4 regions of the Streptomyces sp. NPDC038200 genome follow, and region 1 is predicted to be linked to each of the others. Evidence: riboswitches for the same ligand, from Rfam matches in the RefSeq annotation. Region 1 holds a riboswitch; each other region holds the start of a gene.
The links. Region 1 has a riboswitch for cobalamin ahead of ACZ7KF_RS30225 (ribonucleotide reductase N-terminal alpha domain-containing protein). Riboswitches for the same ligand answer to the same signal wherever they lie in the genome.

Region 1 (3,058 bases):
ACCGCCACGGGTACGTCACCACCTCCGACTTCGTGCGCGGGCGGTTCGGCTCGAAGGGCCTGTCGCTGGCGGTGGCGGTGACCGGCATCCTGGCGACGATGCCGTACATCGCGCTCCAGCTCGTCGGCATCCAGGCGGTGCTGGACGTGATGGGCGTCGGGGGCGGCGAGGACACCAACTGGTTCGTGAAGGACCTGCCGCTGCTGATCGCCTTCGGTGTGCTGGCGGCCTACACCTACTCCTCCGGTCTGCGCGCCCCCGCGCTGATCGCGTTCGTCAAGGACACCCTGATCTACATCGTCATCGCGGTGGCGATCATCTACATCCCGATCAAGCTGGGCGGGTTCGACGACATCTTCGCCAAGGCGGGTGACGCGTTCAGCCAGGTCAACCCGGCCACGGGGAAGCCGCGCGGCGCGCTCGCCCCGCCGGAGGCGGGCCAGTGGACGTACGCCACGCTGGCCCTCGGCTCCGCGCTCGCGCTGTTCATGTACCCGCACTCGATCACCGCGACCCTGTCGTCCAGGAGCCGTGAGGTGATCCGTCGCAACACCACGATCCTGCCGCTGTACTCCCTGATGCTGGGGCTGCTGGCACTGCTGGGCTTCATGGCGATCGCGGCCGGTGTGAAGGTCACCAACGGGCAGCTGGCGATCCCGCAGCTGTTCGAGGACATGTTCCCGGACTGGTTCGCCGGTGTGGCCTTCGCGGCGATCGGCATCGGCGCCCTGGTCCCGGCCGCGATCATGTCGATCGCCGCCGCCAACCTCTTCACCCGCAACATCTACAAGGACTTCATCAAGCCGGACGCCACGGCCGAGCAGGAGACCAAGGTCTCCAAGCTGGTCTCCCTGCTGGTGAAGGTCGGCGCCCTGGTCTTCGTCCTCACCATGGACAAGACGGTCGCCATCAACTTCCAGCTCCTGGGCGGCATCTGGATCCTCCAGACCTTCCCGGCCCTGGTCGGCGGCCTGTTCACGCGCTGGTTCCACCGCTGGGCGCTGCTGGCCGGCTGGGCGGTCGGCATGATCTACGGCACGGCCGCCGCGTACGGCGTCGCCTCGCCGACGCAGAAGCACTTCGGCGGCTCGGCCAAGGAGATCCCCGGCATCGGTGAGATCGGCTACATCGGCCTCACGGCGTTCGTCCTGAACGTCGTGGTGACCGTGGTCCTCACCGTCGTCCTGAAGGCCGTGAAGGCCCCCGAGGGCGTCGACGAGACCCGGCCGGAGGACTACACCGCGGACGCGGGCGACCCGGGCGTCCAGGTGGAACTGCCGCCCGCGACCGCGGGGGCCGGCCACTAGACAGCCGTCGCCGGACGGGCCGTCGGAGCACATCCGGCGGCCCGTTGCCGTACCTCCGCGGGGACAGGGACACGCGGACCCGGCCCGCGACGGCCAGGGCCCCGCGCGCCGCCCACCGCAGCCGCGAACGCCTCGGCTCCGTCCGCACACCGGAGCGGGACGGCGATCCGCTCCCGGACGGGCCGTACGTCACGCCGGTCGCCCACGAGTTGACCCTCTGAAACCGCGACGACACAACATCTGGGGGTGACACGACAGCCCGGCACTAGATGTATGCTCATCCTCGCTGTCATGCAGGGGAATCCGGTGCAAGTCCGGAACTGTCCCGCAACGGTGTACTCGCGCGCCTCCGCACGCCTGTTCAGTCCGAGGACCTGCCGGCAGCCCACCCGGCCCGTCCGGTCCGGGTGTGTTTCTGACGACGTCCGGGCCTCGCGGAGTGGGCCGGTGGACGCGACGCCGTGCGCGCTCGTGGCTGCCCCTGCCCTCCGCCAGGCCCCGTGCCGAGCGAGGGAGAGCCCCACGTGACCATCGCGCCAGCCGATCCGGCTTCAGTCAGCGAGCTGGAGACCGACGGTCCCGGTACCGCGCTGCTGCGGACCCTGACCGAGCTGACCGCCGACCTGCCCGACGCCGACCCGGGCCGGGTCGCCGCCGCCGCGCTGCGCGGCCGGTCCGCGCGGGCCGACGAGGCGGAGCTGCGCGAGCTGGCCACGGAGGCCGCCGCCGGACTGATCTCCGAGGACCCCGCCTACTCGAAGCTGGCCGCCCGGCTGCTGACCCTCGCGATCCGCGACGAGGCCGCCTCGCAGGGGGTGACGTCCTTCACCCAGTCCATCGCGGTCGGGTACCTGGAGGGCCTGATCGCCGACCGCACCGCGGACTTCGTCCGGCAGCACGCGGAGCGGCTCGACGCGCTGATCGACGGCACGGCCGACGACCGGTTCGGCTATTTCGGCCTGCGCACCCTGCACAGCCGTTACCTGCTGCGCCACCCGATCACCCGCAAGGTCGTGGAGACGCCCCAGCACTTCATGCTGCGCGTGGCGAGCGGCCTCGCCGAGGACGACACGACCCGTTCCGTGGAGGAGGTCGCGGCGCTCTACAGGCTGATGAGCCGCCTGGACTACCTGCCGTCCTCCCCCACCCTGTTCAACTCCGGTACGCGGCACCCGCAGATGTCGTCCTGCTATCTGCTCGACTCCCCCCTGGACGAGCTGGACTCCATCTACGGCCGCTACCACCAGGTCGCCCGGCTCTCCAAGCACGCCGGCGGCATCGGCCTGTCCTACTCCCGTATCCGCTCGCGCGGTTCGCTGATCCGGGGGACGAACGGGCACTCCAACGGCATCGTGCCGTTCCTGAAGACCCTCGACGCCTCCGTCGCCGCGGTCAACCAGGGCGGCCGGCGCAAGGGCGCGGCCGCGGTCTACCTGGAGACCTGGCACTCCGACATCGAGGAGTTCCTGGAGCTGCGGGACAACACCGGTGAGGACGCCCGCCGCACCCACAACCTGAACCTGGCGCACTGGATCCCGGACGAGTTCATGCGCCGGGTCAACGCCGACGAGCAGTGGTCGCTGTTCTCCCCCGCCGACGTCCCCGAACTGGTCGACCTGTGGGGCGCGGAGTTCGACGCCGCCTACCGCAAGGCCGAGGCCGCGGGACTGGCGAAGAAGACGATGCCGGCACGGGACCTGTACGGCCGCATGATGCGGACACTGGCGCAGACCGGCAACGGCTGGATGACC
Region 2 (3,058 bases), on a different contig from region 1:
CCTCGGCGACGCGGGCGCGGTGTGCGCGGTCGCCGACCCGGCCGGCCTCACCACCCGTCTCCTCCCGGTCGAGGTCTCCCTCGCCCCCGGCCCGTCCCGCGGCCAGACCGTCGTCGACCGCCGCCCCCGCCCCGGCGAGTCCGAGATCCACGAGGGCGGCCGCGAACGGACGCTGGTGGACGTCGCGTTGCAGGTGGACGTGGACCGGTACGTGAAGCTGTACCTGGAGACGGTGGCGCGCTAGCCAGGGCCTCTCGTTTGGATCATGCCGGGCTCGCGGGGTCTGATCCAACCGAAAGACCCTAGTCCGCGGCGGAGGCGGAGGCCGTCCAGCGCTCCTCCACCCGGGCGAAGCGCCAGTACGACAGCGCCACCGCCCACACCGCCACGAACAGGCCGACGATGAGATAGCCGACGTTGTCCAGGTCCAGGCCGGCGATCCAGCCGGTGACGTCGTCGTGCAGGTCCAGCTTCTCGTGCAGGACGCCGACCAGCTCGATCGTGCCGATGAAGAAGGCGACCGCGATGGACAGGCCGGTGATGGCGAGGTTGTAGAAGACCTTGCGCACGGGGTTCGCGAACGCCCACTGGTAGGCGAAGTTCATGAACGTGCCGTCCAGGGTGTCGAACAGGCTCATCCCGGCGGCGAACAGGAGCGGCAGGCAGAGGATCGCGTACCAGGGCAGACCGGCCGCCGCGCCCGAACCGGCCATCACCATCAGCGACACCTCGGTGGCCGTGTCGAAGCCGAGGCCGAAGAGGAAGCCCAGCGGGTACATCTGGCCCGGCCGGGACACGGACCTGGTGAGCCGGCCGAGGACGCGGTTCATGAACCCGCGCGAGTCCAGGTGCGCCTCGAGTTCCCGCTCGTCGTACGCCCCCGCGCGCATCGCGCGGAACACCTTCAGGATGCCCACCAGGGCGACGAGGTTCAGGGCCGCGATGAGATAGAGGAACGTGCCGGAGATCGTCGTACCGACGAAGCCGAGCACCTGGTGGGTGGTGGAGCCCTCGTTCATCACCTTCCCGGCGAGGGAGGTGCCGCCCGCGATCAGCAGCGCCAGCAGCACCACCACGCTGGAGTGCCCGAGCGCGAACCAGAACCCCACCGACACCGGCCGCTTGCCGTCGGCCATCAGCTTCCGGGTGGTGTTGTCGATCGCGGCGATGTGATCGGCGTCGAACGCGTGCCGCATGCCGAGGGTGTAGGCGGTGATGCCGAGCCCCACACCGAAGACGTCACCGCCGACCTTGTAGTGCCCCGGCGCGACCAGCAGGAAGAGGATCCCGAAGGCGACGACGTGCAGAGCGACGATCACCACCATCAGCCCCGCCGTCTTGACGGTGTCCTCTCGTCGCCAGCGGAAGGAAGCGGGCTCGGACTCGGGCAGGGACGTCCCGGGCAGGTTCATGCGGTCAGCTCCAGCACCTCGTGGATCTTTTCGTGCGCTGCCGTGGCCGGTCTCCTGGCTTACGGGTCGTGCGTCCGCCGTCCCTGCCTTCCCGGTCGTACGACCAGTGGCCCGGCGGTGCCGGACGGGACGGGAACTCCCCGATCACAGTGGCGAGGGCCGCGTCGACCTTGCATCGACTTCCCGAACACCACGGCCCGCCCACGGTAGAGGGACACACGGTTTCCTGCATAGCTGCGCACCTGCGCAGGTATTCAAGATCACAAAACGGGGCCTGCGAGGATGGCGGCATGCATCTCGTGCCTGCCGACCGAGCCGACCGTCGGACCATCGACGGTCACCGGGTGTGCGAGGCGATCGCCGCCATCGGCGACGCGGACCGCCTGCGCACCTGGGCCGAGCGCTTCTCCCTGCTGGCCGACGCCAACCGGCTCGCGCTGCTGCTCGCCCTGCACCGCACCGGCCCGCTCGCCGTCTCCGACCTGGCGATCGCCACCGGAATGAACGACCCCGCCGTCTCCCAGGCCCTGCGGCTGCTGCGGGCCGCGGGGGTCGTGGCGGGCGAGAAGGAGGGGCGCGTGGTGCGGTACCGCGTGGTGGACGCGGAGATGCGGGGACTGCTGGAGCACTGCGGAGACTGACCCGCACGGCCGTGCGTCGCCCGGCCGGACGTTTCCGATTCCCGGCGATGTGGACAGAGTCTGTCCATGGCAGACCTTTCGTCCAGGAATCCCGACTGGTGGCGCCAGGCCGTCATCTACCAGGTCTATCCACGCAGCTTCGCCGACGCCGACGGCGACGGCCTCGGCGACCTCAGGGGCGTCACCGAGCGGCTGAACCACCTCGCCGCGCTCGGTGTGGACGCCCTGTGGCTGAGCCCCTTCTACCCCTCCGAACTCGCCGACGGCGGCTACGACGTCGCCGACCCCCGCGGAGTCGACGAGCGCCTCGGCACCCTGGACGACTTCGACGCCCTGGTCGCCGAGGCGCACCGGCTCGGCCTGAAGGTCGTCGTGGACATCGTCCCCAACCACACCTCCCATCTGCACCCCTGGTTCCAGGAGGCACTGCGCGCCGGCCCCGGATCCGCCGCCCGGGAGCGCTACGTCTTCCGGCCGGGCCGCGGCGAGCGGGGCGAACTCCCGCCCACCGACTGGCAGTCGGTGTTCGGCGGCAGCGCCTGGCGGCGGACCCCGGACGGCGAGTGGTACCTCCACCTCTTCGCCCCCGAGCAGCCCGACCTGAACTGGGGCAACGAGGAGGTGCGGGCCGACTTCCGCACCACCCTGCGGTTCTGGGCCGACCGGGGCGTCGACGGCTTCCGGGTCGACGTCGCCCACGGCCTGGCCAAGGACCTCACCGAGCCGCTGCGGGACGTCGGCGGCATCGGCGCGACCGGCGAGGACGCCCTGCCGCTGGTCCCACCGGGCAGCCACCCGTACTGGGACCGCGACGAGGTCCACGAGATCTACCGCGACTGGCGCAAGATCTTCGACGCCTACAGCCCGCCGCGCACCGCCGTCGCCGAAGCCTGGGTCCCGGGCGCCCGCCGCGCCCTGTACGCCCGCCCCGACGAACTCGGCCAGGCCTTCAACTTCGAGTACCTGGAGGCGGGGTGGGACGCGACGGAGCTGCGTGAGGTCATC
Region 3 (3,058 bases), on a different contig from region 1:
CGGGAGATGTCGCCGGCCAGGATCGGCGGGCGGACACAGCGGGTGCCGTAGGACTGGACCCAGCCGTGCCGGGTGGCGAGGTAGCCGGTGAGCCGCTCCGCGAAGTACTGGACCATGTCGTTGCGTTCGGCCTCGCCGTGCACCAGGACGTCCAGACCCGCCTTCTCCTGGAAGGAGATCACCTTCTGGATCTCCGCCTCGACGCGCCGCTCGTATCCGGCGGTGTCGATGCGCCCGCCGCGCAACGCCGCCCGCGCGGTGCGCAGCTCGTCCGTCTGCGGGAAGGAGCCGATCGTCGTGGTCGGCAGCACCGGCAGACGCAGGTGGGCCCGCTGGGCCGCCGCGCGTTCGGCGTACGACGGGGAGCGGCGGACGTCGGCCTCGGTCACGGCGGCGGCGCGTGACCGGACGGCCGGGTCGCGGGTGAGGGGGGAGCCGGCGCGGGAGGCCAGGTCGGCCCGGTTGGCGGCGAGTTCCGCGGCGATCGTGTCGGTGCCCCGGGCCAGGCCCTTGGCGAGGGTGACGATCTCGCGGGTCTTCTGCCGCGCGAAGGCGAGCCAGCGCAGGATCTGCGGCTCGATGTCGCGTTCCATGGCGGTGTCGAGCGGAACGTGCAGCAGGGAGGAGGAGGCGGACACGTCCACCCGGTCCGCCAGCCCCAGCAGGGTCCCGAGCGTGGAGAGCGACTTCCCCAGGTCGTTCACCCAGATGTTGCGGCCGTCGACGACCCCGGCGACCAGGCGCTTGCCGGGCAGGCCGCCCACGGCCGCGAGGTCGTCCAGGTTGGCCGCGGCCGCCTCGGTGAAGTCCAGGGCGAGTCCCTCGACCGGTGCCTTGGCCAGCACGGGCAGGGCCTCGCCGAGCCGTCCGAAGTAGGACGCCACCAGCAGCCGGGGACGGTCGGTGAGGGCGCCGAGGTCGCGGTAGGTGCGGGCGGCGGCGTTCAGCTCGGCCGGGGTGCGGTCCTGGACCAGGGCGGGTTCGTCCAGCTGCACCCAAGTGGCGCCGGCCGCGCGCAGGTCGGCGAGGACCTCGGCGTACACGGGCAGCAGACGGTCGAGCAGGGTGAGCGGTTCGAAGCCGGCGGGCACGCCCGGCGCGGGCTTGGCGAGAAGCAGATAGGTGACGGGGCCGACCAGGACGGGCCGGGCGCGCAGGCCCAGGGCAAGGGCCTCCGTCAGCTCCGCGACCTGCTTGGCGGAGTTCGCGGAGAACACCGTGTCCGGGCTCAACTCCGGCACCAGGTAGTGGTAGTTGGTGTCGAACCACTTCGTCATCTCCAGCGGCGCCACGTCCTGTGTGCCGCGCGCCATGGCGAAGTAGCCGTCCAGTGGGTCGGCGGCGACGGCCGCTCGGTGGCGTGCGGGGATCGCGCCGACCATGACGGTGGTGTCCAGGACGTGGTCGTAGTACGAGAAGTCGCCGGTGGGGACCTCGTGGATGCCCGCCTCGGCGAGCTGCCGCCAGTTCGCGCGGCGCAGGCCGGCGGCGGTGGCGCGCAGGGCGTCGGCGGTGACGCGGCCCTTCCAGTACCCCTCGACCGCCTTCTTCAGCTCCCGGTGCCGACCCTGGCGGGGGTAGCCGTACACGGTCGCCCGTGCTGCCGCGGCTGCGGACTTCGTGGTCACGGAGATCTCCTTCGCGAGATGAATCCCTGAGATCCTGGCGACGGGACGTGAGCGCGAAGGGTGACGGACCGGCCGGCAGCGGCCCCTGGCCGTCCGTTCGGTGTGCACGCCGACCCGCCCACGAGGTCACCGGGATGTCCGCGCCCGAGTGGGTCGCGCGCGGGCAGGTGGCAGGTCTTCGGACTCACGGGCACGTCCTCACGAGGAGGACACCTACTGGCCGTCGCTTCCCAGGCCCTCCTCGGGCCCAGTGCGTATGACGGCGGTCGTTCCCGCTCACCGCTGCGGGGCAGTCCCGGATTCCCACCGGGTTCCCTCTTGCGACGCCTCCCGCCTGGCTGACGGGGCGAACCAGCTGCACGGGCCAGCCTACGGCCCCGGCCGGGGATGCGGTGCGGCGCGTCCGTCATTCGGATGCGGAATCGAGATCCCCGGTCGCCGCCCTGTCCTGCCCGTACGTCCCGAGGCGCGGCGGGAGAGGGCGAGTTCCGCTTGCCAGGACCGACGCCGAGGCGGCCGGACGTACGGCCATCGCCGTGGCCCGGGACGGCGAGGCCCGCGCGGTCCTCGAAGTCGCCGACGCCGTCAAGGAGACCAGCCCCGAGGCCGTCCGCCGACTGCCTGCCCTCGGACTGACGCCCGTCCTGCTGACCGGTGACAACCGGGCCGTCGCCGAGACCGTGGCGGCCGAGGTGGGCGTCGACCCGGAGCACGTCATCGCCGAGGTGCTTCCGCAGGACAAGGTCGACGTGGTCGAGCGCCTTCAGGCCGAGGGACGTTCGGTGGCCATGGTCGGTGACGGCGTCAACGACGCGGCGGCCCTCGCCCAGGCCGACCTCGGCCTCGCCATGGGCACGGGCACGGACGCGGCGATCGAGGCGGGCGACCTCACTCTCGTGCGCGGGGACCTGCGGGTCGCGGCGGACGCCGTCCGGCTCGCCCGCAAGACGCTGGGCACCATCCGGTCCAACCTCTTCCGGGCCCTTCGCCTACAACGTCGCCGCCCTGCCGCCGGCCGCCGCCGGACTGCTCAACCCGATGATCGCGGGAGCGGCGATGGCCTTCTCCTCGGTCTTCGTGGTCGGCAACAGTCTGCGCCTGCGCGGCTTCCAGGCCGTCGACCGGTGACCGCCGGCGTGCGGCGGTCACCGACGCAGCCGTCGAGGGCCCGGCGCCCCGGGCCCTCGACGGACCGGTCGTTCAGCGAAGGGAGTCGCACGACGGGACGCCGGCCGGTGCCGCCGGTCCGGCGGACGGCTGCCGGCCGGCCGGGGCTGCGGCACTCCTCCCCGCCGACGCCGTACCGGTCGGTGTCACGCGGCCTGGGCCTTGTCGTACAGGGCCTTGACCACGTCACCGAAGTACGGGCCGAACATCCGGTTCGGCAGGAACGTGTAGCCGAAGCTGTTCACGGAGACCTGCAGACCGGT
Region 4 (3,058 bases), on a different contig from region 1:
ATCCTTCCGGCCGGCGGGCTCAACGCGCGAGGCGGCCTCGCGCGTTCGCCTCCGCCGTGTCCTCGGTGCGCCCGGTCGGACACGGCTCCACGGCCGGAAGAACGGGGACGGCGTCGCTCACCCTGCCGTCCCCGGGGCGGTGCCGGGGGCGGGCCCGCCGAGTCCCAACTCCCGGTCGCCGAGCGGGGCGAAGAAGCGTTCCACATCGGCGTCGGTGACCTCGGCGAGGGTGGCCGGCGACCAGCGCGGGTCGCGGTCCTTGTCGATGATCTGCGCCCGGACCCCCTCCACCAGGTCGGGGCTGTCCAGGGCGGCGCAGGAGACGCGGTACTCCTGGTCGAGGACCCGCTCCAGCGTGCCGAGGCGCCGGGCCCGGCGGATCGCGGCCAGGGTGACCTTGAGGGCGGTGGGTGACTTGGCGAGCAGGGTCTCGGCGGCGTCCTTGGCGTCCGGACCGCCGTGGGCGAGCAGCCGGTGGACGATCTCCTCGACCGTGCCGGCGCTGTAGCAGGCGTCGATCCACTCGCGCCGGTCGGCCAACCGGCCCGGCGGCGGCTGCTGCACATGGCGGGCGAGGACGTCCCGTACGGGCATCCGGGCGAGCTCGTCGGTGAAGTGCCGGAGGGCCGCGGACGGAATGCAGTGGTCGGCGAGCCCGCACAGCAGGGCGTCGGCGGCGCCGATCTGCGCGCCCGTCAGCGCGAGATGGGTGCCCAGCTCGCCGGGTGCGCGGCCGAGCAGATGGGTGCCGCCGACGTCGGGGACGAAGCCGATGCCGGTCTCGGGCATGGCGATCCGGGACCGTTCGGTGACGACGCGGACGCTGCCGTGCGCGGAGACGCCGACGCCGCCGCCCATGACGATGCCGTCCATGAGGGCGACGTACGGCTTGGGGTAGCGGGCGATGCGGGCGTTGAGGTGGTATTCGTCGCGCCAGAACGCGGCGGAGGCGGTGCCGTCGCCGTCACGGGCGTCGTCGTGGACGGCGCGGATGTCGCCGCCCGCGCACAGGCCCCGCTCCCCCGCGCCGGTGATGACGACGGTCTCGACGGCCGGGTCGTGCTCCCACGCGGTCAGGGCCGCGTCGATCCGGCGGACCATCTCGTGGTTGAGGGCGTTGAGCGCCCTGGGCCGGTTGAGCGTGATGTGGGCGGCCCGTCCCTCGGTGTGCAGCAGGACGGGGTGGGCGGCCGGGGGCGGGGCGGACCGTTCGCTGCCGGTCATCCGCATGCCTCCGTCAGGCCGCGGGCCACGATGACGCGCATGATCTCGTACGTTCCTTCCAGGATCCGGTGTGCCCGCAGGTCGCGGACGATCTTCTCGATGCCCCGTACCCGCCGAGAGGGCGGTGGCCGCCGTGCGGCTGGAGCGCGGCGGCGACCGAGCCCCGGTGACCGGGGCGAACCGCTTCGCCGTCGCACACGGTACGGCGCCTGCCGGTCGCCGCGCCGGGCGCGCGGGCGGTCTGCGTCACCGGAGCGCGGCCGGCCGGCTCCGTCACCGTGCCGGCCGGGCGGAAGCGGCACTCCGGTGCGTCGAGGAGCAGGCCCGCACGGTGGGGTGGTCAAGGCTCCGAGCGCCGTCGCGGTGGTGTGAAGGTGTACAGGTCGAGGATGTCCGGCAGAGGGGCCACGCCCGGGCCGCCGGCGCGTACCCAGGTGACGATGTCCTCGGTCGCGGCCTGGTCGTTGACGAGCCCCAGCCAGACCGGCCGCGCACCGGCGGCCCGGCCCGCGGCGGACGGCTGTACGACGATGACGTTGGCCTGGTCGCACACGTCCAGGCAGTCGGAGATGCGCACGGGCACCTCGGCGCGCAGCCGTGCGGTCTGCGCCGCGTGATCGACGCCCTGCACCTTGGGGCTGCCGCAGCAGCAGTCCCGGCACACGACGACCCGGCACGGCACCGGTCCGCTTCTCTCCCCGGCCTCGGCCGAGGCCGCTCCGGTCGGCCTCTTGGGCATACCGCGCCCCTCCCCTCCCGGGGAGATCCGCCCCGGTGTCGCGTGAGGAGGCGACCGCGTGAGTCTCCTGGCTCCCGGGTCACGGCTCGTCCCGCCTTCCCGCCCGGTCGGGGCGGTGGCCTGCCGGAACTCGCTCACCGGTCACAGTGGCGGGACCGCGCCGGATTCACACCGGCTTCCTCGGACCGCCGTCGCCTTATGTCGCCGGTCATCATTTCATCACCGGTGCCGGCCCGTCATCCGGGTCGGTCCGGCGAGCGGCCTCGTCCGGGGCGACGGCACGGCCGGTCGTGGCGGCTTCGCGAGGGACGCGGGACAAGGTCGTCAAGAATCGGGGGCATCTCGACGTGCGGGTCGGCACCGGGCTCGTGGGTGAAGAGCGCCTGGCCGCGCTGGAGGCCGAGGGCGCACGGCCGGTCCCGCTCGGCGCGGTACGCGTGCGGCTGCTGTACGACGGCAAGGACTCGTGCATCGTGATGCAGGACGTCGAGGGCAACGAGTTCTGCATCGACTGAGCGTCCTCCGAGCCGACGAGTTGCGCACCGGGCGCCCGAGGAGCCGCGGGCGTACGAGAGTTCCCCGCGCAGGGCCACCGGCCCGGCTCGCTGGTGCTTCGTCAGGTTCTGGTTCCGCCGGGCTGCGGGAAGGCCGGCAGCCGAGCGGTGGTGCCCGGTGCTGCGGTGGCCGAGCGGTGGTTCAGCGGGGTGCGGAGACCTCGTCGCGGACCCGTTCGGCGTGACCGGTCGACGGGCGGCCCCCCGCGTCGGGCCGGCGGTGGGTGCAGGTGTGGGTGCCGTCGGCGGCCCTCCGGTGCACATTGGCCGGATGCATAGGTCGACGCCGCTGATCGGCCGGTCGGTCGCGGGAGGGGCGTGACGGTTTCCCCGTCGGGCCGGTCGGCCGGATCCGCACATCCTCGCCGCACGGGCTTCACATTCCATGAGTGAATTGTTTTGCCCATGGCATCCGAATTCCCTTCCGCCCCTCAGGGATCTTCCGCCTTCTTACCGAGAATCCCGGCAAGTGGATATCGCGCCACCCCCATCCCCTCGGTAGTTTCCGGACTTTGTCTCCGGGGTGAACCGCGAAACCGTT

Region 2: linked by a shared signal. The riboswitch ahead of nicT (Nickel transporter NicT) and the one ahead of ACZ7KF_RS30225 (ribonucleotide reductase N-terminal alpha domain-containing protein) in region 1 are both predicted to bind cobalamin.
Region 3: linked by a shared signal. The riboswitch ahead of metE (5-methyltetrahydropteroyltriglutamate--homocysteine S-methyltransferase) and the one ahead of ACZ7KF_RS30225 (ribonucleotide reductase N-terminal alpha domain-containing protein) in region 1 are both predicted to bind cobalamin.
Region 4: linked by a shared signal. The riboswitch ahead of ACZ7KF_RS23985 ((2Fe-2S) ferredoxin domain-containing protein) and the one ahead of ACZ7KF_RS30225 (ribonucleotide reductase N-terminal alpha domain-containing protein) in region 1 are both predicted to bind cobalamin.

The regions. Positions count from the first base shown of each region.
Region 1 is NZ_JBVJYH010000017.1:221,660-224,717, forward strand. Features, by position in the region: gene mctP (monocarboxylate uptake permease MctP) at 1-1,307, shown strand, start outside; adenosylcobalamin-variant (AdoCbl-variant) riboswitch at 1,591-1,691, shown strand; partial or broken gene ACZ7KF_RS30225 (ribonucleotide reductase N-terminal alpha domain-containing protein) at 1,832-3,058, shown strand, end outside.
Region 2 is NZ_JBVJYH010000006.1:399,250-402,307, forward strand. Features, by position in the region: gene ACZ7KF_RS16275 (nucleoside hydrolase) at 1-244, shown strand, start outside; gene nicT (Nickel transporter NicT) at 303-1,412, opposite strand; cobalamin riboswitch at 1,440-1,622, opposite strand; gene ACZ7KF_RS16285 (ArsR/SmtB family transcription factor) at 1,703-2,053, shown strand; gene ACZ7KF_RS16290 (glycoside hydrolase family 13 protein) at 2,120-3,058, shown strand, end outside.
Region 3 is NZ_JBVJYH010000012.1:35,395-38,452, reverse strand. Features, by position in the region: gene metE (5-methyltetrahydropteroyltriglutamate--homocysteine S-methyltransferase) at 1-1,628, opposite strand, end outside; cobalamin riboswitch at 1,781-1,999, opposite strand; partial or broken gene ACZ7KF_RS23950 (HAD-IC family P-type ATPase) at 2,123-2,756, shown strand; gene ACZ7KF_RS23945 (trypsin-like serine peptidase) at 2,942-3,058, opposite strand, start outside.
Region 4 is NZ_JBVJYH010000012.1:41,223-44,280, forward strand. Features, by position in the region: gene ACZ7KF_RS23975 (enoyl-CoA hydratase/isomerase family protein) at 118-1,224, opposite strand; partial or broken gene ACZ7KF_RS23980 (acyl-CoA dehydrogenase family protein) at 1,221-1,543, opposite strand; gene ACZ7KF_RS23985 ((2Fe-2S) ferredoxin domain-containing protein) at 1,565-1,963, opposite strand; cobalamin riboswitch at 2,025-2,144, opposite strand; partial or broken gene ACZ7KF_RS23990 (VOC family protein) at 2,281-2,478, shown strand.